2 regions of the Pseudonocardia sp. 2-7 genome follow, and region 1 is predicted to be linked to the other one. Evidence: predicted binding sites of a transcription regulator. Region 1 holds the regulator's gene; the other holds the start of a gene.
The links. The regulator HspR, encoded in region 1, represses chaperone genes until heat shock. The targets are predictions, from matches to a motif close to ANNTTGAGTNNNNNNNACTCAANNT.
Positions count from the first base shown of each region.

Region 2: a site for HspR is predicted at 3,046-3,070, ahead of lon (endopeptidase La). Genes of this name have one in related genera too.

Region 1 is NZ_CP094507.1:5,394,735-5,409,943, reverse strand. It holds gene MTO91_RS26195 (DUF3558 family protein) at 1-315, opposite strand, end outside; gene dnaK (molecular chaperone DnaK) at 608-2,479, shown strand; gene grpE (nucleotide exchange factor GrpE) at 2,518-3,180, shown strand; gene dnaJ (molecular chaperone DnaJ) at 3,269-4,495, shown strand; gene MTO91_RS26175 (heat shock protein transcriptional repressor HspR) at 4,501-4,956, shown strand; gene MTO91_RS26170 (MDR family MFS transporter) at 4,986-6,284, opposite strand; gene MTO91_RS26165 (ABC transporter substrate-binding protein) at 6,443-7,990, shown strand; gene MTO91_RS26160 (ABC transporter permease) at 7,987-8,928, shown strand; gene MTO91_RS26155 (ABC transporter permease) at 8,925-9,782, shown strand; gene MTO91_RS26150 (TauD/TfdA family dioxygenase) at 9,846-10,649, shown strand; gene MTO91_RS26145 (globin domain-containing protein) at 10,719-11,891, opposite strand; gene MTO91_RS26140 (pyridoxamine 5'-phosphate oxidase family protein) at 12,207-13,016, shown strand; gene MTO91_RS26135 (hypothetical protein) at 13,228-13,572, shown strand; gene clpB (ATP-dependent chaperone ClpB) at 13,790-15,209, shown strand, end outside.
Region 2 is NZ_CP094507.1:579,460-594,668, forward strand. It holds gene MTO91_RS02960 (DUF445 domain-containing protein) at 1-507, shown strand, start outside; gene MTO91_RS02965 (helix-turn-helix domain-containing protein) at 667-1,131, shown strand; gene MTO91_RS02970 (hypothetical protein) at 1,137-1,865, shown strand; gene MTO91_RS02975 (DUF2516 family protein) at 2,016-2,327, shown strand; partial or broken gene MTO91_RS02980 (YbaK/EbsC family protein) at 2,324-2,862, shown strand; gene lon (endopeptidase La) at 3,108-5,450, shown strand; gene MTO91_RS02990 (DUF559 domain-containing protein) at 5,557-6,474, opposite strand; gene purU (formyltetrahydrofolate deformylase) at 6,663-7,535, opposite strand; gene MTO91_RS03000 (DUF2505 domain-containing protein) at 7,535-8,032, opposite strand; gene MTO91_RS03005 (UDP-N-acetylmuramate dehydrogenase) at 8,056-9,105, shown strand; gene MTO91_RS03010 (L,D-transpeptidase) at 9,238-10,410, shown strand; gene MTO91_RS03015 (hypothetical protein) at 10,427-10,606, shown strand; gene MTO91_RS03020 (SDR family NAD(P)-dependent oxidoreductase) at 10,603-11,340, opposite strand; gene MTO91_RS03025 (DUF2530 domain-containing protein) at 11,358-11,666, opposite strand; gene MTO91_RS03030 (NCS2 family permease) at 11,732-13,165, shown strand; gene MTO91_RS03035 (glycoside hydrolase family 16 protein) at 13,326-14,240, opposite strand; gene MTO91_RS03040 (glycoside hydrolase family 16 protein) at 14,425-15,209, opposite strand, start outside.

The DNA of each region.
Region 1 (15,209 bases):
ATCGAACGTCACCCCCGGAGCCCGGGCCAGTTCGGCAGCGGGAACCGGCAGGAACTGGACGCTGGAGTCGATCTTCGGGGTGCGTCCCAGATAAGTGCATGTGGGCGATGGCTTGCCGTCGATCGTCACCTCGCCGGGCCGCCCTGCGTCCAGGTCGAGCTCGGCGCGCCGGGCGTCATCGACGAGGTCGCACGGTTGGCGTCCGCTGACGTCGACGGCTGCTGGTCGTGGAGGCAGGGGCGCCGCGGCCATCGGATCCCCGGAGTTCGGTGCCGACCGGCACCCGACGAGCGGAAGCGTGAGGCCGATGAGCACTGCGGCGACGGCTGCCCCACGCGGAGCGGGTCCGAGCACGGTGATCCTCCGAGGACGAACGAGCGGCCCACAGGCTAGCCCGCCCCACCCCCGTCGACGGCCGTTCGGAGCACCCGCGAACGTCGTGGATAAAAGTTGAGTCCCCCGGGAACAAGTCTTCCGGGTCGCCCGTTGACCCCCATGAGAGCAAGTTGAGCAGGACCCACTCAAGGGCGATGCACGAGGCGCTCCCCGGCCTGGTACAACTTGAGCCGGACGCACTCACACCCCACACATCTCGGAGGCAGTCACCATGGCTCGTACGGTCGGTATCGACCTCGGGACCACCAACTCCGTCGTCGCCGTCCTCGAGGGTGGCGAGCCGACGGTGATCGCGAACTCGGAGGGTGCCCGCACCACTCCGTCGATCGTCGCGTTCGCGCGCAACGGCGAGGTCCTCACCGGTCAGTCGGCGAAGAACCAGGCGGTCACCAACTCCGACCGCACGTTCCGCTCGGTCAAGCGTCACATCGGCACGGACTGGAAGACGTCGGAGATCGACGGCAAGACCTTCGCGGCGCAGGAGATCAGCGCCCGCGTCCTGCAGAAGCTGAAGCGGGACGCCGAGGCCTACCTGGGCGACGAGGTCACCGACGCCGTCATCACGGTGCCCGCGTACTTCGAGGACGCGCAGCGCCAGGCGACCAAGGAGGCCGGCCAGATCGCCGGTCTGAACGTGCTCCGGATCGTCAACGAGCCGACCGCGGCCGCGCTGGCCTACGGCCTCGACAAGGGCGACAAGGAGCAGACCATCCTGGTCTTCGACCTGGGTGGCGGCACGTTCGACGTGTCCCTGCTGGAGATCGCCGAGGGCGTGGTCGAGGTCAAGGCCACCAACGGCGACAACCACCTCGGTGGTGACGACTGGGACGAGCGGGTCGTCAGCTGGCTCGTCGACAAGTTCAAGTCCTCCCAGGGCATCGACCTGACCAAGGACAAGATGGCGATGCAGCGGCTCCGCGAGGCCGCCGAGAAGGCGAAGATCGAGCTGTCCAGCTCCTCGTCGACCAGCATCAACCTGCCCTACATCACGGTCGACTCGGACAAGAACCCGCTGTTCCTGGACGAGACGCTGTCCCGCGCGGAGTTCCAGCGGGTCACCCAGGACCTCCTGGACCGCACCCGCAACCCGTTCAACCAGGTCATCAAGGACGCCGGCATCTCGGTGAACCAGATCGACCACGTCGTGCTCGTCGGTGGCTCCACCCGGATGCCCGCCGTCACCGAGCTCGTCAAGGAGCTGACCGGCGGCAAGGAGCCCAACAAGGGCGTCAACCCGGACGAGGTCGTCGCCGCCGGTGCCGCGTTGCAGGCCGGTGTGCTCCGCGGTGAGGTCAAGGACGTCCTGCTGCTCGACGTCACCCCGCTGTCCCTGGGCATCGAGACCAAGGGCGGCGTCATGACCAAGCTGATCGAGAAGAACACCACGATCCCGACCAAGCGCTCGGAGATCTTCTCCACCGCGGACGACAACCAGCCGTCGGTGCAGATCCAGGTCTTCCAGGGCGAGCGCGAGATCGCCGCGTACAACAAGAAGCTCGGCATGTTCGAGCTGACCGGCATCGCGCCGGCGCCGCGCGGCGTCCCGCAGATCGAGGTCTCCTTCGACATCGACGCCAACGGCATCGTCAACGTGTCCGCCAAGGACATGGGCACCGGCAAGAGCCAGGAGATGACGATCACCGGCGGGTCGGCCCTGTCCAAGGACGACATCGACCGCATGGTCAAGGAGGCCGAGGCGCACGCCGAGGAGGACGCCAAGCGTCGCGAGGAGGCGGAGACCCGCAACCAGGCGGAGACCCTCGTCTACCAGACGGAGAAGTTCGTCAAGGAGAACGACGAGAAGCTCCCCTCCGACGTGAAGGACGCGGTGAACGCCGCCCTGGGTGAGACCCAGGAGGCGCTGAAGGGCACCGACCACGAGGCGATCAAGTCCTCGATGGAGAAGCTCGCCACCGAGTCCCAGAAGATGGGGTCCGCCCTGTACTCGCAGCCCGGTGCCGAGGGCGCCGCGGGTGCCGGTGCCGAGGGTGGTGCCGGCGCGGCCGGTGCCTCCGACGCGCAGGACGACGTCGTCGACGCCGAGATCGTGGACGACGACAAGGACGCCAAGGGCGACAAGTGACGGCCGGCGGCCATCCACGGGACGACAGGACGGTCGACATGGCTGACGAACAGAAGCAGGAGGAGCCGGTGACGTTCCGGGACCGCCGCAAGGTGGACCCGGAGACCGGCGAGGTCCGTCCCGACGCCGACGCGAACGGGGCCGTCGACACGGCGGCCCCGGCCGGGGACGGCGAGCAGGTCGCGGGCCCGGCCGACGGGGAGGACCCGGAGCTCGAGAAGCTGCGGGCCGAGGTCGCCGAGCGCACCGCGGACCTGCAGCGGGTCAGCGCCGAGTACGCCAACTACCGGCGTCGGGCCGACCGGGACCGTGAGCAGACCAAGGTGGACGCGAAGGTCTCCTTCGCGAACGACCTGCTGGTGGTGCTCGACGACTTCGAGCGCGCCGCCCAGCACGGCGACCTCACGGGACCGTTCAAGGCCGCGGCCGACAAGGTCACCACGGTGCTGACCAAGCTGGGTCTCGAGCCGTTCGGGACCGAGGGCGAGTCCTTCGACCCGCAGCTCCACGAGGCCGTGCAGCACGAGCCGGCCGAGGGCTCCGGCCCCACGGTCACCGTGCTGTCGACGGTGCTGCGCCGTGGCTATCGCATCTCCGACCGGGTCCTCCGGCCGGCGATGGTGACCGTGCAGGACCGCCCCGAGGCTCCGGCCGGGGGCGGCGCGGACGCCGGCGACGGCGAGCCGCAGAACCCGGCCTGACCAGGACGGGAAGGGACGTGACCGCGCGGTGCGGTGGGAGGCGACCGGCCTCCCGCCGCACCGCGGGTCTGATCGGGAAGGAGGCGGAGTGACCCAGCGCGACTGGATCGAGAAGGACTTCTACCGCGAGCTGGGCGTCTCCTCGACGGCGTCCCAGGACGAGATCAAGAAGGCGTACCGCAAGCTCGCCCGCGAGCTGCACCCGGACGCGAACCCCGGTGACGAGAAGGCCGAGACCCGCTTCAAGGCGGTCTCCGAGGCCTACGGCGTGCTGGGCGACGAGTCCAAGCGCAAGGAGTACGACGAGACCCGCGCGATGTTCGCGGGCGGCGGTGGCTTCGGCGGGTTCGGCACCGGCAGTGGCTTCCCCGGTGGTGCGCGTCCCGGTGGCGCCGGCCAGGGCGGCTTCGACATCAACGACCTGTTCGGCCAGGCCGGCCGTTCCGGCGGTGCCGGGGCCGGCGACTTCAGCGACATCCTCGGCGACATCTTCGGCCGCACCGCGCGGAACAACGCCGGCGGTGCGGGCGGGTACGGCACGGCCGGTGCCCGCCGCGGTCAGGACGTCGAGAGCAGCCTGACCATCTCCTTCGACGACGCGGTGCGCGGCGCGACGGTGCCGATCAAGCTGTCCTCGCCGGGGCGCTGCGAGCGCTGCGGCGGCACCGGGTCCCGGCCCGGCAGCACCCCGCGCACCTGCCCGACCTGCTCCGGTCAGGGTCTGGTGAACCGCAGCCAGGGCGCGTTCTCGTTCTCCGAGCCGTGCCGCGACTGCCGCGGGACCGGCCGCATCATCGACGACCCGTGCCCCGAGTGCCACGGCGACGGCGTGTCCACCCGGACCCGGTCGCTGACGGTGCGGGTCCCCGCCGGCGTCGACGACGGGCAGAAGGTCCGGCTCGCGGGCCAGGGCGAGCCCGGTCGCGGCGGCGCACCCGCCGGTGACCTCTACGTCACGGTCTCGGTCACCCCGCACCGGATCTTCGGGCGGTCGTCGAAGAACTCCGACGACCTGACCCTCACCGTGCCGGTGACCTTCCCCGAGCTGGCTCTGGGTGCGACCCTGACGGTGCCGACACTCGACAGCACCGTCTCGCTGCGGATACCGCCGGGGACCGCCAGCGGCCGGACGTTCCGGGTGTCGGGGCGTGGGGTCGAGCGCAGGAACGGGAAGAAGGGCAATCTGCTGGTCACCGTCGAGGTTGCGGTGCCGCAGAAGCTGGACGAGGCGGCCACCAGTGCGCTGGAGGCCTATGCCGAGGCGACGTCGTCGTTCGACCCGCGGGCCGATCTGCTCGGTAGCACCAGGAGGTGATGGCGGTGGCCGGACGACGCACCCCCCGGGACGGGGAGGAACCGCTGACCGTCGACGTGGCACACGACAGCCCGGTGTTCGTCATCTCGGTCGCCGCGCAGCTGTCCGGCCTGCACGCCCAGACCCTGCGCAGCTACGACCGGATCGGCCTGGTCAGCCCGGGCCGGTCCGCGGGCGGCGGGCGTCGCTACTCCCAGCGCGACATCGCGCTGCTGCGCGAGGTGCAGCGGCTCTCCCAGGAGGAGGGCGTGAACCTCGCGGGCGTCAAGCGGATCATCGAGCTGGAGCAGATGGTCGACGAGCTCTCGGCACGCCTCGAGGAGGCCACTGCCGAGCTCGACGCGGTCCGTGCCGCCGCCGCGCAGGCCACGGCGGCGGTGCACCGCTCCTACCGGCGCGACCTGGTGCCGGTGGACCGGCGCCAGGCCGTCGTGCGCTGGCGCCCCGCAGACGACGGCTGAGTCCCCCGGGCGGTGCGGGCCCGGACGGCTCAGGCCGCCGTCAGGACCCCGCGACGGGCCAGCAGCCCGAGTACCACGGCGCCCAGCAGCGGGACCGCGGCCAGCACCGCGAACGGCAGCGCCGGCGGGAACGCCGGGTCCAGCAGCGCGCCGACGCCCGTCGAGCCGACGAGCACCATCAGCCCGCCGAACGAGGCCAGCACCCCGAAGTGGGCGCCCAGCCTGCGCTCCCCGGCGAGCCGGGGCACCAGGTCCTGCGCGACCGGCACGGCGAACATCTCGCCGAAGGTCAGCAGCAGCACCATCAGCACCGCGGGGGCGAGCGCCCACCACCCCGGCAGGCCCGGCAGCAGCCGCGCCACCGCGACGACGATGAACGACGCGGCCATCAGGCAGAACCCGAGCACCACCGAGGGGCCGGCCCCGATCCGGTGTCCCCACGTCGTCACCCGCATCTGCAGGGTGATGACCAGCACCGACATCAGCACGAACAGGAATCCCAGCGCCGCGGTGCGGCCGATGCGCTCCAGCTCGTCGGGCAGCGCCAGGTACAGCTGGTTGTAGGACAGCAGCCAGCCCGAGTAGCCGGCGGCGAACAGCATGAAGCGCCGGTTGCCCAGTACCTCGCCCCAGCCCGCGAGCATGGGCCGTCCGGCCTGCTCGGCCTCCCGCCACGGCAGCCACCGCCAGTGCGCCAGCCCCACCAGCACGAAGCCGACGGCGGCGACCAGGCAGGCGAGCTGGAAGTCGACCAGCATGAGCGCGGTGCCGACCAGCGGCCCGGTGACCGTCCCGATCTGACCGGCCACGGCGAACATCGCGAACACCTCGGTCCGCGGCGGGCCCTCCCCGGCGCGCTCCCGCTCCCCGGCCTCCCGCGCCAGCGACGACTCGACGGCAGGCGAGAACAGGGCGGCCGCGAACCCGGTCAGCAGTGCCCCGCCGATGACCGCGGGCAGCGTCCCGGCGGCCCCGAGGAGGATGAATCCGGTCACGCGCAGCGCACACCCGGCGAGCACGACCGGCTTCGCACCGAACCGATCGGTCAGGGTCCCGCCGATCACGAAGAGCCCCTGCTGGCTGAACGTCCGCAGCCCCAGCACGAGCCCGACGGCCGCCGCGGCGAGCCCGAGGTCCTCGGCCAGGTGCGTGGCCAGGTAGGGCAGCACCATGTAGAAGCCCACGTTGAAGGCCAGTTGGGTGCTGATCAGCAGCTTCATGACCGGCGGGAGCCCGCTGAAGTGCGCCCGGCGACCCACGCGGAGCGGGGCCGCGGGACGCGGGTCCGACTCGGGATCGGCGGGGCGGCGGAGCAGACTGCGGAGCACCACGAAGTGGTACCAGGTCGCCCACTGCAGTCGCGACTCGATGGCAGTAACGACATATGCGCATGCATGAAGATACTTGACCGTGTGTACAGGCTTACCGAAGATCTTCCGGGCGCCGGGTGACACACGGTCGAGGGCGCCGGAGAGGACAGGTCGCCATGCCCGCCGTCGTAGCACCCCGTCGTTCCCGGTTGCGGGTCGCCGCCGCCCTGGCGGTGAGCGCCGCGGTCCTGACCGCGTGCGGTGGCACCGGCGGCGGGAGCGGCCGGGTCGTCCCGGACGGGCAGGCCACCATCGCGATGGCCTTCGGCCCGTCGGCCGGCTACGGGGTGGACACCGACGACGCGTTCGTCGTCTCCCAGCTGGGGGTGACCGAGTCCCTGGTGGCGTCCGGGCCGGACGGGCAGCCGCGGCCCGCACTGGCGACGGCGTGGGCCCAGCAGTCCGACCCGCGGACCTGGCGGTTCGAGCTGCGTCCCGGCGTGACCTTCCAGAACGGCGAGCCGCTCACCGGGCAGGCCGCCGCGACCGCCCTGAACTGGGTGGCCGGCGTCGCCGCGCCGCCGCGCGCGGTGCGCGGGATCGGTCTGCAGGCCGCCGCGGACGGCGCGGGCGCCGTGCGCGTCACGACGACGAAGCCCGACCCGATCCTGCCGCTGCGGCTGTCCAGCGCGAACACCGCGATCCTGGCGCCGTCGGCGTACCGGACCACCCCGCCGTCGGTCCAGCAGACCGGGACCGGCCCGATGACGATCACCCGGGCGAACGGCACCCAGTCGGTGACCCTCGCCCGCAACGACCGCTACTGGGGCGAGCGCCCGCAGCTGGCCGGTGTCACCGCGAACTTCGTGCCCGACCCGGCCGCCCGCGCCCTGGCCCTGCGGGCCGGTGACGCCGACATCGCCCAGGAGCTCCCCGAGTCCAGCGCGCTGGAGTTCAGCGGTGACGAGTACGTGAACCAGACCGTCGCCGCGCCCCGGACGGCGTCGCTGATCCTCAACCAGTCCCGCACGCCCTTCGCCGACATCCGGGTGCGTCAGGCCGTCGCCGCCGCGGTGGACCGCACCGCGCTCGGTGAGCAGGCCCTCGCCGGGTCGGCGGTCCCGGCCTCGGAGCTGTTCGGCCCGGCGGTGGCATGGGGCTCGCAGGACGCCCCGCCGCCCGCCGACCCCGCGCGCGCCCGGCAGCTGCTGACCGAGGCCGGCTACGGCCCGGACAACCCGCTGCGGATCGAGCTGGGTGCCTACGGCGCCCGCCCCGAGCTCCCGACCCTGGCCACCGCCGTCCAGGAGATGCTCCGCGGGGCCGGCATCGAGGCCACCGTCCGCATCGGCGACTACGACGCCCGCGAGCCGCAGCTGCTCGCCGGTGACTTCGACATGTACCTGCTCTCCCGCAGCTACCTGCTCGACGTGCCGGACGCCGGCGCCACGCTGACCACCGACTACACCTGCCAGGGCTCCTACAACCTCAACCACTACTGCTCGCCGGAGTTCGACGCCCTGCTCGCCCCGCTGGCCACCGAGACCGACCCGGCCGCGCGGCAGAAGGTCTTCACCGAGGCCGCGGCGAAGCTGAACGCCGACGTCGTCGGGGTCCCGCTGGTGCACACCAACGCGAACGGCGTCGGGCACCGGGTCACCGGCTACACCGTCGACCCGCTGGCCAGGTCGCTGGTCGTCCCCGGGCTGGCGACGACGGAGTGACCGCACTCGTCGCGCGCAGGCTGCTGGCGCTACCGCTGGTCGCCGTGGCCGCGGCGGTGCTGGTGTTCCTGCTCCCGCGGTTCTCCGGCCAGGACACCGCGCTCGCGATCCTGCGCAGCCGGACCGGGGAGTCCGACCCGGACCCGGCGGTGCTGGCCGCGCTGCGGGAGCAGTACGGCCTCGACGGCTCCTGGTGGGACCAGTTCACCGGCTGGGCCGGCGCGCTGCTGCGCGGCGACCTCGGGATCTCCTGGACCAGCCGTACTCCTGTCTCGGGCCTGCTCTGGCCCGCGCTCGGGGTGTCGCTGACCCTCGCCCTCGCCGCGCTGGTGCTCGCGGCCCTGGTGGGCATCCCGCTCGGGGTACGCGCCGCGCGCCGTCCCGGCGGCCGGCTCGACCGGGTCCTGACCACCGGCTCGGTGCTGGGTGTCGCGATCCCCGAGTTCGTGCTCGGGACGGCGCTGGTGCTCGCCTTCGCCGTCACCGTGCCGGTGCTGCCCGCGACCGGCTGGGGCGGGGTCGACCAGGCCGTGCTGCCGGTGGTCACGCTCGCCGCGTTCCCCGCCGCGCTCGCCGCCCAGCTCGTGCGCGCCGAGACCCTCGACGCGCTGGCCCGCCCGCACGTCGCCGTCGCGCGGTCCAAGGGCATCAGCGACGGACGGGTGCTGTGGCGCCACGGCGGCCGCCTGGCCCTGACCTCGGTGACCTCGCTGTCCGGGCTGTTCCTCGGCGGTCTGCTCGGCGGCTCGGTCGTGGTCGAGGTGCTGTTCGCGGTCCCCGGCCTGGGCCGCCTGCTCTACGACGCCGTGCTGGGCCAGGACCTGCCGGTCGTGCAGGCCGGGCTCCTCGCGATCGTGCTGGTCGCCGCCGTCGCCGGGATCCTCGCCGAGCTGCTCGCGCTCGCGCTGGACCCGGTCGCCCGGAGCGCCGTCCGGTGACCGCCCCGGCACTGGCCCGCCCGGCGGACGCACGCGCGCGCGTCGCCCGGCACGCGACGTGGTGGCAGGCGGGGGCGCTGGTCCTGCTCGGGGTGCTCGTCGTGGTCGCCCTGCTGCCGCTCGACCCGGTCGCCAACGACCTGTCCCACCGCTTCGCCGGGCCGTCGGCCGCGCACCCGCTCGGCACCGACCAGCTCGGCCGCGACGTGCTCGCCCGGCTCGCCGTCGGCGCCCGGCTCTCGGTCGGGTTCACCCTGGTCGCACTCGCGCTGTGCGCGGGGATCGGGACGGTGCTGGGCGTGCTCGCGGCCTGGTGCGGACGGGCGGTCGGGCAGCTGTTCCAGCGCACCATCGACGTGCTCGTCGCGATCCCGGCGGTGCTGATCGGTCTCGTGGTGGTCGCCGCGTCCGGCGGGGCGCCGGGCGTGTGGTCGCTGCTGGTGGCGATCGTCGTCGCCGGGTGGACGCCGTTCGCCCGGCTCACCTACCAGCTCGTGGTCCGCGAACGCGCCCGCGAGTACGTCGAGGGCGCCGTCGCCGTCGGCGCCGGGCCGCTGCGGATCGCGTTCCGGCACGTCCTGCCGAACCTCGCCCGGCCGCTGCTGTCGCACCTGTGCCTGCGGTTCGCGAACGTCCTGCTGACCGTGGCCGGGCTGTCGTTCCTCGGGCTCGGTCCGCAGCCGCCCACCCCGGAGTGGGGGGCGATGCTCGCCGACGGGCGGCAGTTCCTGTTCAACGCCCCGCAGCTCGTCCTGCTGCCCGCGCTGGCCGTCGTCGGGACGGCGCTGCTCGTCACCTCGCTGGGCCGCGGGCTGGAACGCCGGTGGACGACCGGTCCGACCGGACAGTTCTGACATCGCTTCGTTCCTGCCAGACTGCTGCGAGTACGGATGAACGGCAGGAGGTACGTCGTGGCGATGACCGGAACCGACGGACGGCGCAGGGGCGAGGCGCGACCGGAGCTCAAGAGCCTGGTGGACGAGACCGGGGTCGTGCCCCGCGCGGCGGCGTTCGGCGAGGCCCGGGAGGTGCTGGCCCGCGACGGCGTCGTCCGGATCCCCGGCGCGGGCCCGGACCCGGAGGCGATGGTCGTCGCCGCGGCCACCCTGCTCGGCGGGCGGCTGCGCGAGCTGTTCGGCATCCGGCCACAGGGCGGGACCGACTCGCCGGTCCTCGGCCTGCACAACGACGGCGCGTTCCTCGAGGCCGACGTGCACGGCCGCACCGTACGGCTGCGCGACCCCGACGAGGACTTCCTGTTCATGCACTGCACCTCCCCGGCGCCGTCCGGGGGCGACTCGGTGCTCGTCGACGGCTATGCGCTCGCCGAGCGGATCGCCGCGGAGCACCCGTCGCTGCACGGGTTCCTGACCGGCTGCGACGTGGACTTCTTCGGCAGCCGGACGAACCCGCCGCGCGGTGTGCCGCCGACCCCGCTGCTGCGCCGGATGATCGAGCACACCCGTGGTGGCCGGCGTGCGGTCCGAGCGAGCGACTACGCGCTGCCGGTGCCGCGCGAGCCGTACTGGGACACCCACCTCGCGCACATCGAGTCCTACGCCGACGTGCTCGCCACCGCGTTCGAGGCCGCACCACGGTTCCGGCTGGAGAGCGGGGACCTGCTGGTCCTCGACAACTACCGCTTCCTGCACGGGCGCGACGCGTTCACCGGCAGCCGGGAGCTGCACGTGCTGTCGGTGCGTACCACCGAGGCCTTCTGACCGGGCCCCGCGACGACGACGGCCGCCCTCCCGGCGCGGGAGGGCGGCCGTCGTGGCGTACGGGCCTGCTCAGTCCATCGTGAACGGGTCGTAGGTGATGCGGTCGAGCGGCGTGCCCGCGACCAGCATCCGCGACACCGTGGAGCGGATCATCGACGGCGACCCGCAGACCAGGACGTCGTGGTCGCTCCAGGCGCCGAACCGGGTCACGACGTCGGCCAGGGTGCCGGTCTCGGCCCCGGACGGCTCGTCCTCGTACTCGACGACCGGGATGACGTCGAGCCACGGGTAGTTGTAGGACAGCTTGCGCAGCGAGGTGAAGTCGTACAGGTCGTCCCATGTGCGGCCGCCGACGAACACCTGGGTGCGCGGCGGCTGGGGGCGCCGGCCGACCTCGTCGAGCAGCGCCTTCATCGGGGCGACGCCGGTGCCGCCGGCCACCATCAGCAGCTCGCGACGGGTGTTCTGCGGGACGGCCATCCGGCCCATCGGCGGGCCGATCCGCCAGGTCTCGCCGACCCGGCTGTGCGCGACGATCGCGCGGCTGACCCAGCCGCCCTCGACCGCGCGGACGTGGAACTGGATCGTCCCGTCGCGCCGCGGCGCGTTGGCCGGGGACAGGTAGCGCCACAGCCGCGGGCGGTGCGGTGTCTCCACCGAGACGTACTGACCGGCCTGGTAGGGCACCGGCTGGTCGGTCGCGACGGTGACCACGGCCAGGTCCCAGCCGATCCGGCGGTGCTCGACGACCCGGCCCAGCCACGACGCGGGCCCGCGCTCGGCCGCGGCGGCCTGCTGCATCGCGTCCGCGACGATCCCGTACGCGCCGGTCCAGGCCTTCTCGATCTCCGGGGTCCAGTTCTCGCCCGCGAACGTGGCGATCGCCGAGAGCAGGGCGGCGCCGACCGCGTCGTAGTGCTGGGACAGCACGCCGAACTTGCGGTGGTCGCGGCCGAGCTGCTGCAGGAACGGGACGAGGTCGTCGGGCTGGTCGACCATCTGCACCACGTGCACGAGGGCGCGCAGCAGCCGGCTGCGCTGCACCTCCATGTTCACGGGGAACAGGTCACGCGTCTCGGGCGCATGGCTGAACAGCGTGGCGTAGAAGTGCTTGCCGATGTCCTCGGCCTGCGGCTCGACGAGGGCGAAGCTGGTCCGGATGAGCTCGACGGTGCGCTCCGCCTCCGAGGCGGGGCGTCGCGGCGGGGCGACGTCGCCGGCGATCAGCTGGTCAGCAGTCATGCCTGGCGGACACTCTCCTCGGTCGTGCTCCGTGCCGCGGTGACACCGGGCGTTGCCGCCCGCGTTCCGCCGGTTAGGGTACGCGAGAGACTCCATCCGCCGGAACGGCGTACGCCGACCGACTCACCAGTGTGTGGTGAGCGGGTACGCATTGTCACTCATCATCCGTTCGGGGACGGCGGTCACTCGTCATGGCGTGGGTGGCGCCGTGGTCAGGATAGCGCCCATCGCGCGGAATGCCGACGTGGCGGTGTCCCGGGCCGGTCGGAGCCGTGATCGTTTGGTCCTGGCCGCGCCGGATGGCACGGTTGTCCTGTGCCGTTGCGAATCCCCGCCGTCGTCCTGCCCGGACGGGACCGTCCGGCCACGCCGCCGGAGGTCGTCCCCGCGACCCCGGAGCGCGGCGTGCCCGACGCCCCGGAGGCCACCGACGGACCGCACCGGCCCGGCTCCGCGGGTGAGCACGCGTTGCAGGCCGAGGTGGGCAGCTCCGCCCGCGCCGGCCGGTTCTACGACGACCAGCTCCGCGACCGGCTGCTGCCGCGGATGATCGAGTTCGTCGGGCGGATGGAGATGGCCTTCGTCGCGACGTCCGACGCGCACGGCGAGTGCGACAGCTCGCTGCGGGCCGGCCCGCCCGGATTCCTGCACGTGCTGGACCCGCACACGCTGGCCTACCCCGAGTACCGGGGCAACGGCGTGTACGCCAGCCTCGGCAACCTGGTGGAGAACCCGCACGTCGGGATGCTGATGGTCGACTTCACCGAGTCGCTGATCGGGCTGCACGTCAACGGCCGCGCCCGGATCATGGACGACGACGCCTTCCGCACCGTCTACCCCGGGCACGCGCGCGACCACGCCGCGGGCCGCCGCGCCGAGCGCTGGGTGGTGGTGGACGTGGAGGAGGCCTACATCCACTGCCGCAAGCACATCCCGCGGATGGAGCGGGTGACGCAGCGGCGCGCCTGGGGGACCGACGACCCGGCCCGTAAGGGCGGCGACTTCTTCGGTGCCAAGGGGACCGAGCCGCGGGTGCCACGGCCCTCCCGTCGCCGGTTCCCGAGCACGACGCACCTCGGCGCGGGGGCCTCACGGACGCTCCGGCGCCGCCCGCACGGCCGCTGACCTGGGGCGACGGTTGCGCACCAGAGGATACTCCGATCGAGTGAACCGAGCGCCGTGACCCGGGTCGACCCTGGTCGTTGACAGCAGCAGACCGTCACCGATCGAGCACGCTCGGTCGAACCCCCGGGCGGTCGGACGGCAGGCGACACCCACGGGCTGTGGGTGCCGTTCGCGTCGTCCTGTATCGGATACACCACAGGAGAAGTCAGACATGCTGTCGAAGAAGAAGCTCGGCCTCGTCGTCGCCGGTACCGCCGCCACGCTGGCCGCGGCCGCGCCGTTCGCCTTCGCGGGCGACTACGGCCACGACAAGGGCGAGCACCACGGCGCCCCGACGAAGGCCTGCGCCTTCGAGGGTGGCGACGCGGACGCCAAGGGCAAGATCGTCACCGAGGGCTCGCTCAACGCCCTGGCGCAGGCCCCGGTCGCCGGCTCGAACATCGGCCAGGCCGGCAACTGCAGCGACTTCCTGAACGACAACGTCCGGGACAACCTGAACGGCAACTTCAGCGACAACGACAACCGCGTCACGGTGATCGACAACAGCGAGCGCTGATCGTCGCACCCGTTCCACCCGCGGCCCGTCCGGAACCCTCCGGGCGGGCCGCGGTCGTTCCCGGAACTTCTCGGTGTTGAGCGGAATGGACTCAACTTTTCTGCGGTTGACCCTGTCGAGAGGTGCACCGGCCGGGCAGACTGTGGAGCAGCGGCCCGGGGTGCCGCTCCCCATCCACAGACCATCGACCTCAGAAGGACCGGGAGGAACGCGGAGCATGGACTCCTTCAACCCCACCACCCGTACCCAGCAGGCCATCTCCGCCGCCGTCCAGGCCGCGACGCTGGCCGGGAACCCCGACGTCGGGCCCACCCACCTGCTGGGCGCCCTGCTGGCCCAGGGCGACGGCATCGCCGCGCCGCTGCTGGCCGCCGTCGGGGCGGACGCGGCCGCCGTCCGATCCGAGCTGACCGCGCTGGGCAACCGGCTGCCGTCGGCGTCGGGGTCGTCGGTGAGCGCGCCGCAGCTGTCCCGGGACGCACTGGCCGCGATCACCGCGGCGCAGCAGCTCGCCACCGAGATGGGCGACGAGTACGTCTCCACCGAGCACCTGCTCGTCGGCCTCGCGCGCTCCGGGGGCCCGGTCGCCCAGCTGCTGGGGCGTCACGGCGCCACGCCGGACGCGCTGCGCGAGGCGTTCGGCAAGGTCCGCGGCTCGGCCCGGGTGACCAGCCCGGACCCCGAGGGCAGCTACCAGGCCCTGGAGAAGTACGGCCAGGACCTGACCGCCCGGGCGCGCGAGGGCGAGCTCGACCCGGTCATCGGCCGGGACACCGAGATCCGCCGCGTCGTCCAGGTGCTGTCGCGGCGCACCAAGAACAACCCGGTGCTGATCGGGGAGCCGGGCGTCGGCAAGACCGCGATCGTCGAGGGCCTGGCCCAGCGCATCGTGGCCGGTGACGTCCCCGAGTCGCTGCGCGGCAAGCGCGTCGTCTCCCTCGACCTGGGGTCGATGGTGGCCGGTGCGAAGTACCGCGGCGAGTTCGAGGAGCGTCTCAAGGCCGTCCTGAAGGAGATCACCGACTCCGCGGGCGAGGTCGTCACCTTCATCGACGAGCTGCACACGATCGTCGGTGCGGGCGCGTCCGGCGAGGGCGCGATGGACGCCGGCAACATGATCAAGCCGATGCTCGCCCGCGGTGAGCTGCGGATGGTCGGCGCGACCACGCTCGACGAGTACCGCCAGCACATCGAGAAGGACCCGGCGCTGGAGCGTCGCTTCCAGCAGGTGCTGGTCGGCGAGCCGTCCGTCGAGGACACCGTCGGCATCCTGCGCGGGCTCAAGGAGCGCTACGAGGTGCACCACGGCGTCCGCATCACCGACGCCGCCCTGGTCGCCGCGGCCGCCCTGTCGGACCGCTACATCACCGCCCGGTTCCTCCCGGACAAGGCCATCGACCTCGTCGACGAGGCCGCCTCCCGGCTCCGGATGGAGATCGACTCGCGCCCGGTGGAGATCGACACCGTGGAACGGGCCGTCCGCCGCCTGGAGATCGAGGAGATGGCGCTCGACAAGGAGGTCGACGCGGCGTCGAAGGACCGGCTGGTGGCCCTGCGCGCCGAGCTGGCCGAGAAGCGCGAGGAGCTGGCCGCGCTGACCGCGCGCTGGCAGAACGAGAAGAGCGCCATCGACGTCA
Region 2 (15,209 bases), 730 kb from region 1:
CCCGAGCACCCGCTGCGGCACGCCGTGGACCGCTACCTCGCCGAGTTCGCCCGCGACCTGCAGCACGACGCGACGACGATGGAGCGCGCCGAGCAGGTCAAGCGCCAGGTCGTCGAGCACCCGGAGGTGCAGCACTTCATCGGCCGCGCCTGGACGGTCGTGAAGTCCATGGTCCTCGACGCCGCCGACGACCCGTCGAACGAGCTGCGCCTGCGCGTGCGCGACGGCCTCATGGCCTTCGGGCGGCGGCTGGGCCGCGACGCCGAGCTGCGCGCGAAGCTCGACGGCTGGCTGGCGGACGCCGCGTCGTACGTCGTGCGGCACTACCGGCACCAGATCACCACCCTGATCACCGAGACCGTCGCCCGCTGGGACGCGGAGGAGACCTCGCGCAAGATCGAGCTCCAGGTGGGGCGGGACCTGCAGTGGATCCGGATCAACGGCACCGTCGTGGGGGCGCTCGCCGGCCTGGTCATCCACACCGTGGGGGAGCTCGTCATCGGGTGATCGGTCGGGTGTCCCCGGATGACATCGCACCGTCACCGGGCCGTCACCGACGTGGCGCACGCCACGTGACCAGCGCTAGCACTGTGCTTGCAGGAGCTAGCGGCGCCGCGTACGGTCGGTTCCGTCAGTGAGGAACGGATCGAGGCGGAGGTGAGATGGATGGCCACCGAGCGCAAGCACGGAGAGCGTGAGTCCGTCGAACCCGTCGAGCGCGTCGCGCAGGCCGTCGAGAGCGTCGGTCAGACCGTGGGGCACGCGGTGGAGGACATCGGGTCCTACATCCGCGCCCAGCGCGAGGCCGCCCAGGTCTCCATGCGGCAGCTGGCCCGCACCGCGGGCGTCAGCAACCCGTATCTCAGCCAGGTCGAGCGCGGGCTGCGCAAGCCGTCCGCCGAGATACTGCAGCAGATCGCCAAGGGGCTGCGGATCTCCGCCGAGGCGCTGTACGTCCGCGCCGGGATCCTCGAGGAGCGGCCCGCCGGTCAGGTGACCGACGCGGTGCTCACCGATCCGACTCTCAACGAGCGGCAGAAACGTGTGCTGCTCGATGTCTACGAGTCCTTTCGCAGGGAGAACGGCCTCTCTGCCGGCACCACCGACACCCCCACCGATACGAGGAAGTGATCACCATGGCCGTGAACCTCCCCACCAGCGCCGACGTGCAGAAGCTGCGTGAGCAGACCGCCGAGCAGGCCGAGGTCGTCCGCACCCCGCTGCTCGCCGTGCTCGGCGCCGGCGACTTCGCCGTCACCACCGTGAGCAAGGCCGTCACCGACGCCCGCTCCACCGCCACCAAGCGCGCCGAGGAGGTGCAGACCCGCGTCCAGGAGCTCCCCGACGAGCTCAAGGAGCTCCGCGGCAAGCTGTCCTCGGACAACATCCGCAAGCAGGTCGAGGAGTTCCGCTCCGAGGTCGAGGGCGTCTACGTCGGATTCGCCCAGCGCGGTGAGAAGGCCTGGGGCCGGATCCGCAAGCAGCCGCAGGTCAAGCAGGCCATCGCGACCGTCGAGGGTCTGACCGAGAAGTTCGACACCCGCGTCGACGAGTTCGTGGACGAGACCCACGACGTCGCCGTCAAGACCCTGGGTGCGGTCACCACGCAGACCCGCTCGGTCGGTGAGAAGGCCGCCCGCCGCGCCCAGACCGCCGCGAGCGAGGCCGCCGAGGTCGTCACCGAGGTCTCGAAGGAGGCCGCCGAGGCGATCGAGGAGGCCGGCGACGAGGTCGCGACGACCACGCGTTCGACCGCGCGCCGCACCGCCGCCAAGACCGACCCGAAGACCGCCACCGGCGCGAAGGTCCCGGCCCGCAAGCCGACCACCCGCCGCGGTACCTCGACGGCGTCGGCCAAGAAGTGACACCCGCCGGGCCCCGCGCCCGGTGAGCACGACCCGCGCCCCCGGCCGATCCCGATCGGCCGGGGGCGCCGTCGTGTGCGGATGCGGATCGTCCTGCCCGGATCCGGCGCCGGACGTGACCGACGCCCGGGTTGTCCGTACCCTGGCCGAGTGCTGTCACTGCCAGGTGCTCCCGATGAACTGATCATCTTCGTGATCAAGTGGATCATGGTCGTGGTCGGCGGGTTCTCGTTCGGGCACGCACTGATGCAACGTGCGGACGCCTTCACCGCGGCGGGCAAGCTCACCAAGAACGCATGGCTGGGCATCACCGGCGTCGCGCTGCTGCTCCTGATCATCACGAACGGCCCGATGTTCGGCGGTGCCATGTTCTGGCTGGCCGCCACCGTCGCGACGCTGGTCTACCTGGTCGACGTCAAGCCCGCGGTGATGGAGGTCCAGGGCGGCGGACCGCGCTGGTGAACCCCCCGGTCCTCGGGGCGCTCACGGCCGTCCCGGCGCCGGCCCGGCCCGACCTGCTCGCGGAGCCCGTCGCCGTCGCGCTGGCGGGGCTCGACGCGGGCCGGATCGCCGTCGCCGAGATCGATCCCGACCTGGCCGACACCGCCGCGTTCTGTGCCGCCTACTCCTCCCCGGTCGAACGGGCCGCGAACTGCGTGGTCGTCGCCGGGAGGCGTGGCGGCGAGACCCGGTACGTCGCCTGCGTGGTCCTCGCGACGACCCGGGTCGACGTCGACGGCGCGGTGAAGCGCCGCCTCGACGTGCGCACGGCGTCGTTCGCGCCGATGGACGACGCCGTCGCCCTGACCGGGATGGCCTACGGCGGCATCACCCCGATCGGGCTCCCCGCGGACTGGCCGCTCCGGCTGTCGCCCGGGGTCGCCGGGGCCGACGCCGTCGTCGTCGGGAGCGGGACGCGGGCGGGAAGCCGGCGGTGCCCGGCGACCTGCTGGCGTCGCTTCCCGGCGCCGAGGTCGTGCCGGACCTCGCGCGCTGAGTCGGCAGCCCGTGCTGCGGGCCGCCTCCGCGGCGGTGCACCCCAGCCGGTGGCCACCCCCGCGGGGGAGCGGGACGGCGGGCCCGTCGGCCGAGGTCCAGCCCGCGGGCAGCGGCAGGAACTGGCCGCCCGCGGAACCCGGTGTGCCCACGGTCGCCGTGACGTGCTCCGGTGGTCGCGTTCGCCCTGAGCGGACACGACTCAACTCCGGGAAGCGGAGGACCCTCCGTGTGGTTGGGCAGGACATGAGTGACGTGCTGACGCTCCCGGTCCTGCCCCTCGACGACGCCGTGGTCCTGCCCGGCATGGTCGTCCCCGTCCGTCTCGACGACTCCGACACCCGTGCTGCGGTCGATGCGGCCACCGCCGCGGCCCAGGACCGCGACGACGGGAGACGGGTGCTCGTCGTGCCCCGCATCGACGGCCGCTACGGCGCCATCGGCGTCGTCGCCGTGCTCGAGCAGATCGGCAGGCTCCCCAACGGGGACCGGGCCGCCGTCGTGCGGGGTGAGCGCCGCGCCCGCATCGGGTCGGGGGTCTCCGGCCCCGGCGCGGCGCTCTGGGTCGAGGCCGAGCCGGTCGACGCCGGCGAGCCCACCGGTCGCACCCACGAGCTCGCCCGCGAGTACAAGGCCCTGGTGATCGGCATCCTGCAGCAGCGGGGAGCCTGGCAGGTCATCGACTCCGTGCAGCAGACGAACGACCCGGGCGCGCTCGCCGACCTCGCCGGGTGGGCGTCGTGGCTGGACGTCGCGCACAAGGCCGAGCTGCTCGCCGAGACCGACCTCGACGCCCGGCTCGAGAAGCTCCTGGGCTGGACCAAGGAGCACGTCGCCGAGCAGGAGGTCACCGAGAAGATCTCGAACGACGTCCGCGAGGGCATGGAGAAGCAGCAGCGCGAGTTCTTGCTCCGCCAGCAGCTCGCCGCGATCCGCAAGGAGCTCGGCGAGGACGACCCGGAGGGCTCCGACGACTACCGCGCCCGCGTGGAGGCCGCCGATCTGCCCGACGACGTCCGCAAGGCCGCGCTGACCGAGGTCGGCAAGCTGGAGCGCTCCTCGGACCAGAGCCCGGAGTCCGGCTGGATCCGGACCTGGCTCGACACCGTCCTCGACATCCCGTGGAGCACCACGACCACCGACTCGTCGGACCTGGTGGAGGCCCGCCGCATCCTCGACGCCGACCACGCCGGGCTCGACGACGTGAAGGAGCGCCTCGTCGAGTTCCTCGCCGTCCGCGCCCGTCGCGAGCGCAAGGGTCTCGACACCGTCGGCGGCCGCGGCTCGGGCGCGGTGCTCTCGCTGGTCGGTCCGCCCGGCGTCGGCAAGACGTCACTGGGGGAGTCGGTCGCCCGCGCGCTCGGCCGGAACTTCGTCCGCGTCGCGCTCGGCGGCGTTCGGGACGAGGCGGAGATCCGCGGTCACCGGCGCACCTACGTCGGCGCGCTGCCCGGCCGGATCGTCCGCGCCATCCGCGAGGCCGGCTCGATGAACCCCGTCGTGCTGCTCGACGAGATCGACAAGGTCGGCAGCGACTTCCGCGGTGACCCGACCGCGGCGCTGCTGGAGGTCCTCGACCCGGCGCAGAACCACACGTTCCGCGACCACTACCTGGAGGTCGACCTCGACCTGTCGAACGTCCTGTTCCTGGCGACGGCGAACGACGGCTCCGCGATCCCCGGCCCGCTGGCCGACCGCATGGAGATCGTGACGCTCGACGGCTACACCGAGCCGGAGAAGGTCGCGATCGCCCGTGACCACCTGCTGCCGCGCCAGGTCGCCAAGGCCGGTCTCGACGACGGCGACGTCGAGTTCACCGACGTCGCGCTGTCGATGATCGCCGCCGAGTACACCCGGGAGGCCGGGGTCCGGCAGCTGGAGCGGGGCCTGGCGAAGGTGCTGCGGAAGGTGGCCGTCCAGCTGGACGCGTCGGAGACCGAGCGCCCGGTGCACGTCGACGCCGACGCGCTCGTCACCTACCTCGGCCGTCCGCGGTTCACGCCGGAGTCCGCCGAGCGGACCTCGGTGCCGGGCGTCGCGACCGGGCTGGCGGTGACCGGCGCCGGTGGTGACGTGCTGTTCATCGAGGCCACCTCGATGGACGGCGAGCCGGGCCTGCAGATCACCGGGCAGCTGGGCGAGGTGATGACCGAGTCCGTCTCGATCGCGCTGTCCTACCTGCGCTCGCGCGGGCTGGCCGGTGACCTCGCGTCGCGCAAGCTGCACGTGCACGTCCCGGCCGGTGCGGTCCCGAAGGACGGCCCGTCCGCCGGCGTCACGATGACGACGGCGCTGGCGTCGCTGGCCTCCGGACGTCCCGTCCGCAGCTCGGTCGGCATGACCGGCGAGGTGACGCTGCAGGGCAAGGTCCTGCCCATCGGCGGGGTGAAGCAGAAGCTGCTCGCCGCGCACCGGGCCGGACTGACCGACGTGATCATCCCGAAGCGCAACGAGCCGGACCTGGACGACGTCCCGGCCTCGGTCCGCGAGGAGCTGCGGGTGCACCCGGTCGCCGACGTCTCCGAGGTCCTGGCGATCGCCCTGGAGCCCGCCCACGACGCGGCGACGGCCGAGCAGTCCGCGGCCTGACCTCCGTCCGACCCGCGGCCCGAGCCGCACGACCCGGCGCCCGTCCCGCAGCACGCGGGGCGGGCGCCGTCGCGTGCCCCCCGGGGGGAGTTCGCCGAGATGCAGCTCAGCGGGATTTGTCGATCTCCACGACCCGCTGAGCTGCATCTCGGCGAGTGCGGTCGAGGGCCCGGCCCACCTCGGCGACGATCTCGTCGGGCCGTCGATGCATGTCCGGTGCGGTGTAGCGCAGCACCCGCCACCCCGCCGCGACGAGTCGGGTGTGCCGCCCGGCGTCGGCGCGGGCCGCCTCGGGCGTCGCGAAGTGGCCGCCGCCGTCGTACTCGACGCCGAGGTGGTGGTCCGGGTAGGCCAGGTCCAGCCACAGCGCCGTGCGCCGGGCGTCGTCGAGGACCGGGTGCTGGGGCACCGGCCGCGGGAGGCCACCCCGGACGAGGATCAGCCGGAGCCGGGTCTCGGGCGGGGAGCCGGCGCGCGGGTCGGCCCACGCCGTCGCGTCGACCACCCGTCGGACACCCCGGGCGTGGGCGTGCCGGACCGCGAGGTTCAGCAGCACGTCCGGGGCGAACGACCCGCGGGACAGTGCGTCGACGGCGACGACACCCTCGGTCGGGGACAGACGCCGCGCGAGGTCGAACGCGGTGCGGACACGCGTGGTGACCCGAACGCCGCGGACCTCGGTCACCTCGTCGGGGTGCAGGACGTCGCGGCGGACGAGCACACCGTCACGGGAGCGGGCTCCGGGGTGCGCCGCACCGACGGTCACCTCGGCCGGTGCGGCCCACGGTGCGCACGACGCGCCGAGCAGCTCGGCGGCCGAGTATCCGCTGAGCACGGCGTCCGATCCGGCCCAGCGGTGCGCCGCGAGCGAGCGGAGCCGTAGGTCGGGGCGCAGGTCGGCCGGCGCGTAGGTGTCCGGGAGCAGCCTGCGGTAACGGGGCCCTCGTAGAAGGTCGGGCGTGACGAGACCCGCCGCCACGGCCGCGGTCCCGCGGAACACCTCGGGCCATCCGGGGATCGTCACGCGCTGATCGTGCGCCGGCTGCCCCGGCCGACGGACCGGATCGGCCGGACGCCATCGCCATCGCGAACGAGGACGTACGCCGAGATGCAGCTCAGCGGGCCACGGAGATCCACAATTCCCGCTGAGCTGCATCTCGACGACACTTTGCTGCGCGCGACCCGGCAGGGCCGGGCCGCAGGGCTGCGGGCTCAGCGGAAGACGACGGTCCGGTTGCCCTGGATCAGCACCCGGTCCTCCAGGTGCCACCGCAGCCCCCGGGCCAGCACCAGGCGTTCGATGTCGCGTCCCCGGCGCACCATGTCGGTCGCGGTGTCCCCGTGGTCGACGCGGGCGACGTCCTGCTCGATGATCGGGCCGGCGTCGAGGTCGGCGGTCGCGTAGTGGCAGGTCGCGCCGATCAGCTTGACCCCGCGCCGGTGCGCCTGGTGGTAGGGCCGCGCCCCGGCGAAGGACGGCAGGAAGCTGTGGTGGATGTTGATCGCCCGCCCGGCCCAGGCCTCGCACAGGTGCGCGGGCAGGACCTGCATGAAGCGGGCGAGGACGATCGCGTCGGGGGAGTCGTCGTCGACGAGCTTGCGGATCTCCTCGAACGCGGTGACCTTGCCCTGCTCGCGGGTCGGGTCGCCGGGCGCGGGGAAGGGCACGTGGTGGAACGGCACGCCGTGCGCGGCGACGACCGGCTCCAGCGACGTGTGGTTGCCGATCACGCGGGTGATCTCCACCGGCAGCTCGCCCGCCCACACCCGGCCGAGGATGTCGTGTAGGCAGTGCTGGTCGCGGGTCACCAGCAGCACGGCGCGCTTGCGGACGCCGGTGTCGGAGATGCGGTGCTCACCGCCCAGCTCGGCGGCGACCGGGGCGAACCGGGCGCGGAGCTCGTCGACGCCGAAGGGGACCGACGCGGCGTCGACGACCTGGCGGGTGCAGAACACCCCGGCCTCGACGTCGGCGTGGTACGCGGCCTCGGTGATCGAGGCGCCGAGCTCGGCGAGGAACGTGCTGATCCGCGCGACGATGCCGGTGCGGTCCGGACAGGACAGGGTGATCACGTAGTGGGGCATCAGGAGATCCGGGAGAGGGTGAACTGGGTCTCGGCGGCGAGCAGCTGCTCGATCTGCCCGGCGACCGCCTGCTCGATCTTCGCACCCACCAGCGGGACCTTGACCGTGACCTCGGCCCGGATCCGGACCTCGCTGCCGCCGTCGACGTCGGCGATCCGCATCACCGACCGTGCGGTGGCGGGGGTGCCGATGACCTTCACGGAGCCGGTGCCGTCGTAGACGCCCGAGTCGCCGGCCCGCCACTGCTCGCTGCGGTCGATCTGCAGGTCCCCGCCGGGCACGAACGACGACACGATCGACGGCAGGTGCTCGCCCGGGATCCCGTGCCGCAGCGTGTAGCGGACGCCGTCGGCGGTGGTCTCGTACGCGGTCACCCCGGCCCCGGGGCCGCCGATGTGACGCAGCTGCTCCTCCAGGAGATCGCGGTCGACCATCGCCGCGTAGACCTTCGAGGCCGGATGCGCGGACGTTGCGCGGTAGTCGATCGAGCGCGGCATGGGCGAAGGCTACCGTTGCGGTCGTGAGTTCCCCCGCTCCGACAACGGTCGACCCGATGCTCAGTGCGCACACCACACTGCGCCTCGGCGGACCGGCCTCCCGCATCGTGCGCGCCGAGGGCGCGGCCGAGGTGGTCGACGCCGTCGCCGCGGCCGACCGGGCCGGGGAACGGGTGCTGCTGGTGGGCGGCGGGTCGAACCTCGTCGTCGCCGACGCCGGGTTCGACGGCACCGCCGTGCTGCTGGCGGGGCGCGGGATCGGCCACGAGCGCGACGGCGACCGGGTGCTGCTGACCGTCGAGGCCGGTGAGGACTGGGACGACGTCGTCGCCGCGACCGTCGCCGACGGGCTCGGCGGGCTGGAGTGCCTGTCCGGGATCCCCGGGCGGACCGGCGCGACCCCGGTGCAGAACGTGGGTGCCTACGGCGTCGAGGTCGCCGACCTGCTCGTCGACGTCGACCTCTACGACCGGCGCACCGGCACCGTCCGCGCGCACGTGCCCGCCTCCGACCTGGGGCTCGCCTACCGCACCAGCGTCCTCAAGGGCAGCGACGACGCGATCGTCCTGCGGGTGCGCTTCGCGCTGCACGCCGACGGCCGCTCCGCCCCGATCCGCTACGGCGAGCTCGCCCGCACCCTCGGCGTCGACCCGGAGACGCGGACCGACCCGGCCGCCGTCCGCGAGGCGGTGCTCGGGCTGCGTCGCGGCAAGGGCATGGTCCTCGACGCCGAGGACCACGACACCTGGTCGGCCGGCTCGTTCTTCACCAACCCGATCCTGCCCACCGAGCGGGCGCCGCAGGTCGACGGCCTGGCCGCGTGGCCCGCGGGAGAGGGCCGGGTCAAGCTCAGCGCCGCCGGGCTGATCCAGAACGCCGGGTTCGGCCGCGGGCACGCCGGCCCCGGCGGCCGGGTGTCGCTGTCGACGCGGCACGTGCTGGCCCTGACCCACCGCGGCGGCGGGACGACGGCCGACCTGCTGGCCCTGGCCCGTGAGGTGCAGGGCGGCGTCGCCGAGCGGTTCGGCGTCACCCTGCATCCCGAACCGGTGCTGGTGAACTGCGCCGTCTGACACCCTCTGTACATCGACGTCCGGTTCACGTTGCGCCGCACGGGGGAGCACCGTCCTCCTGCCGATCACGTGGACCGGATCCCGGCGTACGGTCGGTGCGCAACGCAGGAGATCGAGTACGCGGGGGAACGGTTGCGACGGGTACTGATCGTCGTGGTGGCGCTGATCGGCGCGCTGGGCGTCGTCGGGGCGGTGGCCCTCGCGGCCCCGCCGCAGGACCCGGCGGTGCCGCAGGCCGCCCCGGCCCCGGCCGGACCACAGGTGAGCTACCAGCCGGCCGCCTCGGCGTCGTCGGCGAACCCGGCGCAGCCGGTCTCGGTCCGCGCGGCGGGCAGCACGCTGGACGGGGTGTCGCTGACCGGCCCGGACGGCGACGCCGTCGACGGCGCGCTGTCCCCGGACCGCACCACCTGGACCAGCAGCGGTGACCTGGACTTCGCGACCACCTACACCTGGCACGGGCGCGCCGTCGCCCCGGACGGCACGGCGACCCCCGTGCAGGGCACCGTCGCGACACTGGAACCCGCCCACACCGTGCGCGGCACCCTGAACATCGGCGACGACCGCACCGTCGGCATCGCGGCGCCGATCGAGATCCAGTTCGACCGGCACGTCGAGGACCGCGCCGCGATCGAGAAGGTCCTCGAGGTCACGACCTCGAAGAAGGTCGAGGGCGCATGGGGCTGGCTGCCCGACGAGAACGGCGGCTCGCGCGTGCACTGGCGGCCGAAGGAGTACTGGCCGTCGGGCACGAAGGTCACCGTGGACGCGCCGCTCAAGGGCGTCGACTACGGCGGCGGCAGCTACGGCGCCGAGGACCTGACCACGTCGTTCGCAATCGGCCGCGCCCAGATCGTCAAGGCCGACGCCCGATCGTTCCGGATGATCGTGATCCGCGACGGCAGGCAGATCGCGGACTACCCGGCGTCCTACGGTCTGGCCGACGACCCGAACCGCAACACGCGCTCGGGCATCCACGTCGTCACCGAGAAGTTCACCGACAAGCGGATGGTCTCGCAGCAGTACGGCTACGACGTCGTCGAGAAGTGGGCCGTCCGGATGAGCAACAACGGCGAGTTCATCCACGCCAACCCGGTGTCGGCCGCCGCGCAGGGGGCCGCGAACGTCACCCACGGCTGCGTGAACCTGTCGATCGAGAACGCCAAGGCGTACTACGACACCGTGCTCTACGGCGACCCGGTCGAGGTCACCGGCACTCCCGTGCAGCTCTCCGCCCGCGACGGCGACCTGTGGGACTGGACGCTGTCCTGGGAGAAGTGGAAGGGGTTGTCGGCGCTGTCCTAGCGGGTACCCGCCCGCCATGAGCGTTCCCGACGACCGCGCCGCCAGCCGTTCCACCCCACTCCCGGAGGAGGAGGGCACCGAACCCGGTGCCGAACAGATCCTGCGCGAGTCCGAGGAACGGATCGCCGGCGCCGCCCGGAGCGAGAGCCCCGGTGACGACGCCGACCAGAACCGCCGGTCGGAGGAGACGCTCTAGCGCCGGTGCCGCCGCGTACCCGACGCCTGGTCACGCGGCTTGAGCACGATCTGGTCCAGGTTGACGTGCGACGGCCGGGTCGCGGCGAAGACGATCGTGTCGGCGACGTCGTCGGCGGTCAGCGGGGTCAGGCCCTCGTAGACCTTCGCCGCCTTCTCGGCGTCGCCCAGCCGCACCTCGGAGAACTCGGTCTCCACCATGCCGGGGCAGATCTCGGTGATCCGGATCGGCTCGCCGAGCAGCTCCCCGCGCAGGGTGCGGTGCAGCATCGCCTGGGCGTGCTTGGCACCGGTGTAGCCGGCGCCGTTGTCGTAGAAGTCCAGCGCGGCGATCGAGGTCACGGTGACGATGTGCCCGTCGCCCGACGCCCGCAGCTTCGGCAGGAACGCCTGCGTCAGACGCAGCGTGCCGGCGACGTTGGTCTCCCACATCCAGCGCCAGTCGTCCTCGTCGGCGTCGGCGACGGGCTCCAGGCCCTTCGCGCCGCCGGCGTTGTTGACCAGCAGCTTCGCCTCGGGCACGGCGTCGGCGAACGCGCGGACGGACTCCCGGTCGGTGACGTCGAGGGACAGCGCCGTGCCGTCGATCTCCTTCGCGATCTCCTCGCAGCGCTCCACCCGGCGGGCCCCCAGCACGACGTGGAAGCCGGCGGCGCCGAGCGCTCGGGCGGTGGCGGCGCCGATCCCGGAGGAGGCCCCGGTGACGACGGCGGTCGGACGGTCGTTCGCGGTCATGCCGCTGAGCCTATGACCTACCTCGGCTCGACGCCGCGCTGCGCCGACCGGTCCCCGCGCCGGGCCGCGGCCCGCTGCGCCGAGAACACCGCGGCGCCGAACAGGCCCACCCCGACCCCGGCGATGCAGGTCCAGAACCAGGCGCCGGCGCCGCTCGCGGGATCGAACCCGGAGCCGGTGACCATCACGAACGCGGCGGCGACGCCCGCGCCGACCGCCCATAGCAGCATCCCGCCGAGGATCACCGGAGGGGACTCGTAGAAGCGCGCCGGCAACGGCGGCGGGGGCGGGGGGTCGCTCGCGCGCTCGCTGTCGTGGGCCGTCACGGGGCCGTAGCCTAAACGGTGCACGTACGGAACCCGCAGCGTTGCACCGCGTCTAGGGTGTCGCCGTGATCGAGCGCCTGTTCCGCGTGTCCGAGCGCGGCTCCACCGTCTCCCGCGAGCTCCGCGGGGGTCTCGTCACGTTCATGGCGATGGCCTACATCATCGTCCTGAACCCGCTGATCCTCGGCAGCGTCACGCCGGGCGACCCGTCGGCCAAGGCCGACGCGCTGGGCGGGATCCTCCCGGTCGCGCAGGTCGCCGCAGTGACAGCCCTGGTCGCGGGCGTGATGACCATCATCTTCGGCGTCGTCGCGAACTACCCGTTCGCGATCGCCACCGGCCTGGGGATCAACACCCTGCTGGCGGTGACCATCGCGCCGCTGATGACCTGGCCCGAGGCGATGGGCCTGGTCGTCATCAACGGCGTCATCATCGTGATCCTCGCCCTGACCGGCTTCCGGACGGCGGTGTTCAACGCCGTCCCCACCGAGCTCAAGACGGCGATCGCGGTCGGCATCGGCGCGTTCATCGCGCTGATCGGCCTGGTCGACTCCGGCTTCGTGCGCCGGCTGCCCGACGCGGCCAACACCACGGTCCCGGTCGGACTGGGCACCGGCGGCTCCATCGCCTCCTGGCCGACGTTCGTGTTCGTCGTCGGACTGATCATCGTCGGGGTGCTCGTCGCCCGCGGTGTCCGTGCGGGCATCCTCATCGGCGTCGTGGTGAACACGATCATCGCGATCGTCGTCGAGGCGATCGTCCGGGTCGGCCCGGGCGGCCCGACCAACCCCGGCGGCTGGTCGCTGGCCGTGCCCGCCATCCCGGACCGGATCGTCGGGCTGCCGGACCTGTCGCTGGTCGGGCAGGTCTCGCTCGGGGCGTTCACCCGGCTCGACATCATCACCGTCGTCCTGCTGATCTTCACCCTGGTGCTGGCGAACTTCTTCGACGCGATGGGCACGCTCACCGGTCTCGGCCGCCAGGCGGGCCTGACCGACTCCGACGACAAGCTCCCGGACGTCGGGAAGGCGCTGGTCGTCGAGGGCGCGGGCGCGGTCGCCGGTGGTGTGGGGTCGGCGTCGTCGAACACGATCTTCGTGGAGTCCGCGGCCGGCATCGCCGAGGGCGCACGGACCGGTCTGGCCAACGTGCTGACCGGTGTCCTGTTCCTGCTGGCGATGTTCTTCACGCCGCTGTACGCGATCGTCCCGGTGGAGGCGGCGGCCCCGGCGCTGGTGGTCGTCGGCGCGCTGATGTTCCGCCAGATCACCTCGGTCTCGCTCGACGACCTGCGCACCGCGATCCCGGTGTTCCTGACGATCACGGTCATGCCGTTCACCTACTCGATCGCGAACGGCATCGGCGCCGGTTTCATCAGCTACGTCGCGCTCGCCGCGGCCACCGGTCGCGCCCGGCAGGTCCACCCGCTGATGTGGGTCGTGGCGGTGCTGTTCGTGGGGTACTTCGGCGTGGGACCGTTGCGGGAGCTGCTCGGCTGAGAACCTACCCTTGCGCCCGCGACGAAGGTTAGGCTAACCTCAATCTCGTCGCTTCGTGGTGGGAGCGGCGCGTCAGTTCGGGACAGGAGAAGGCCCCGGACCCCACAGGGTCCGGGGCCTCCTTCTTTCCCCAGTCACACCCGACCCGCCGCCGAGCGGGTCAGGGCGCGTAGATGCGGACCCAGTCGACCTGGAAGTCGAGCGAGTCCGGCGTGGTCGCGTCCGGAGCGGGGATCCAGTCGTCGCCGTAGGGGCCGATGTCCTGCTGCATCGCCAGGTGCATCGACCGCGGCGGGATCTGCTCCGGATCGGTGGTGCGGAAGACCTCGGCGCCGTCGATGTAGAACACGACCCGGTCGGGCAGCCACTCGACGGCGTAGGTGTGCCACTGCGTGAAGCCGCCGCGGACGGTCTTGCCGACCTGGCTGTTGTCCTCGCCGTAGTGGACGATCGTGTGCGTCTCGTCGCGCTGCGGCTTCGGGATCTCCATGAAGTTGAGCTCGCCGCCCTCGGGCCAGTCCTCGGCGTCCGGCCAGAGCAGCGCCACGTCGCCGTAGCCGACGGCGGGGTTGGTCTTCGCCCGGATCTCCCAGCGGCCGTACTGCTGGCCGCCGCGCCAGGCCAGACCGGCGGACGTGCGCCCCCGGCTGGTCAGGACGAGCTCGCCGTCGCGCACGGAGATGTTCTCCGCGAGGTGCCGACCGTTGCCGCCGGTGGTCTCCCCGGTGTACGGGCTCCAGCGCGTGCGGTCGAGCGCGGCGCCGTCGAACTCGTCGTGGTCGGTGAGACGCCAGCCGTTGCGCACCGCCGCCTCGGTGTCCGAGCGCGCCGCGGGGTCGAGCTCGCCGACCTCGGTCGGGCGTTCCTGGTCGTGCATCCCGCCCGGCGGCGTCGCCGGGGCCGACGGCGCGGGCGTCGGGGTCGAGGAGCCGGTGAGCAGCGACGGGTCGGTGGCGACGGTGACGACACCGGCCAGCACGGCCAGACCCGCCACGACGCCGACGACGGCGGGCCAGCGGCGTCGCGACGGTGCCTCGGGGTCGTGCTCGGGCTCCTGCTCCGTCTGTTCCGGCACGACCCCCTCCTCACTCGTCGACGGCGGGTCGGCGGCAGCCTAGGAGGGGACGGCTGTGGGGGAGCTGAGAAGTCCGGGCCACCTCCCGCGGCGGGGCCGGTCGGGGCTCCATGATCGACGGTTGTGGAGCGCAGGGTGCGCTTCGCGTACCTCCGTACTCCACAACCGGTGATCATGGCCGGGCTCAGCCGGTCGAGCCCGTGGTCCCCCCGCTGCCGGTGGCGCTGCTGCCGTCCGCCGCTCCGCCGTTCGCTCCGCCGGCTGCGCCCCCGTCGAGGGTGTACTGGCGGACCCAGTCGACCTGCATCTGCGTCTCCTTCCCCGACCCGCCCTTGGGGAACCAGTCGAGCTGGATGCAGAGGTGCATCGGCCCCGGCGGCTGCACCTTCTGCTCGGTGGTCTCGAACCACTTCTCGCCGTCGACGTAGGCGGTGATCCGGTCCGGCGTCCACTCCAGGGCCCAGTTGTGCCACTGCGTCGCGTCGATCTCGACCGAGCCCTCGACCTGGGAGTTGTCCGCGCCGTAGTGGAAGAACGCGTTGGTCTTCTGCCGCTCGGGGTCCATCATCTCCATGAAGTCGAGCTCGCCGCCCTCGGGCCAGTTCTCCGCGGTGGGCCAGAGCAGCAGCAGGGCGTTGTACGACGGGTCCCCGACCGGCGCGCGCACCCGCCCCTCCCAGCGTCCGTACTGCTGGGAGCCCTCCTTCCACGCCATGCCCGCGGTGTTGCCCTGGCTGTCGCCGGTGATCGTCAGGACGCCGTCGGCCACCGCGGCCGCGTCCGGGGTGCGACGGCCGTTGCCCGCGTGCCCGGCGCCGTCGTAGATGCTCCAGCCGTCGGTGCCGTTGTCGAACTCGTCGGCGCGGACCGGCCGGCCCCAGCCCAGCTTCGCCGCCGCGGTGGTGCCCTCGGCCGCCGTCGCACCGCCGGTGGTCGCACCGCCGGCCTCCGGGGTGCTCCCGGTGGCGG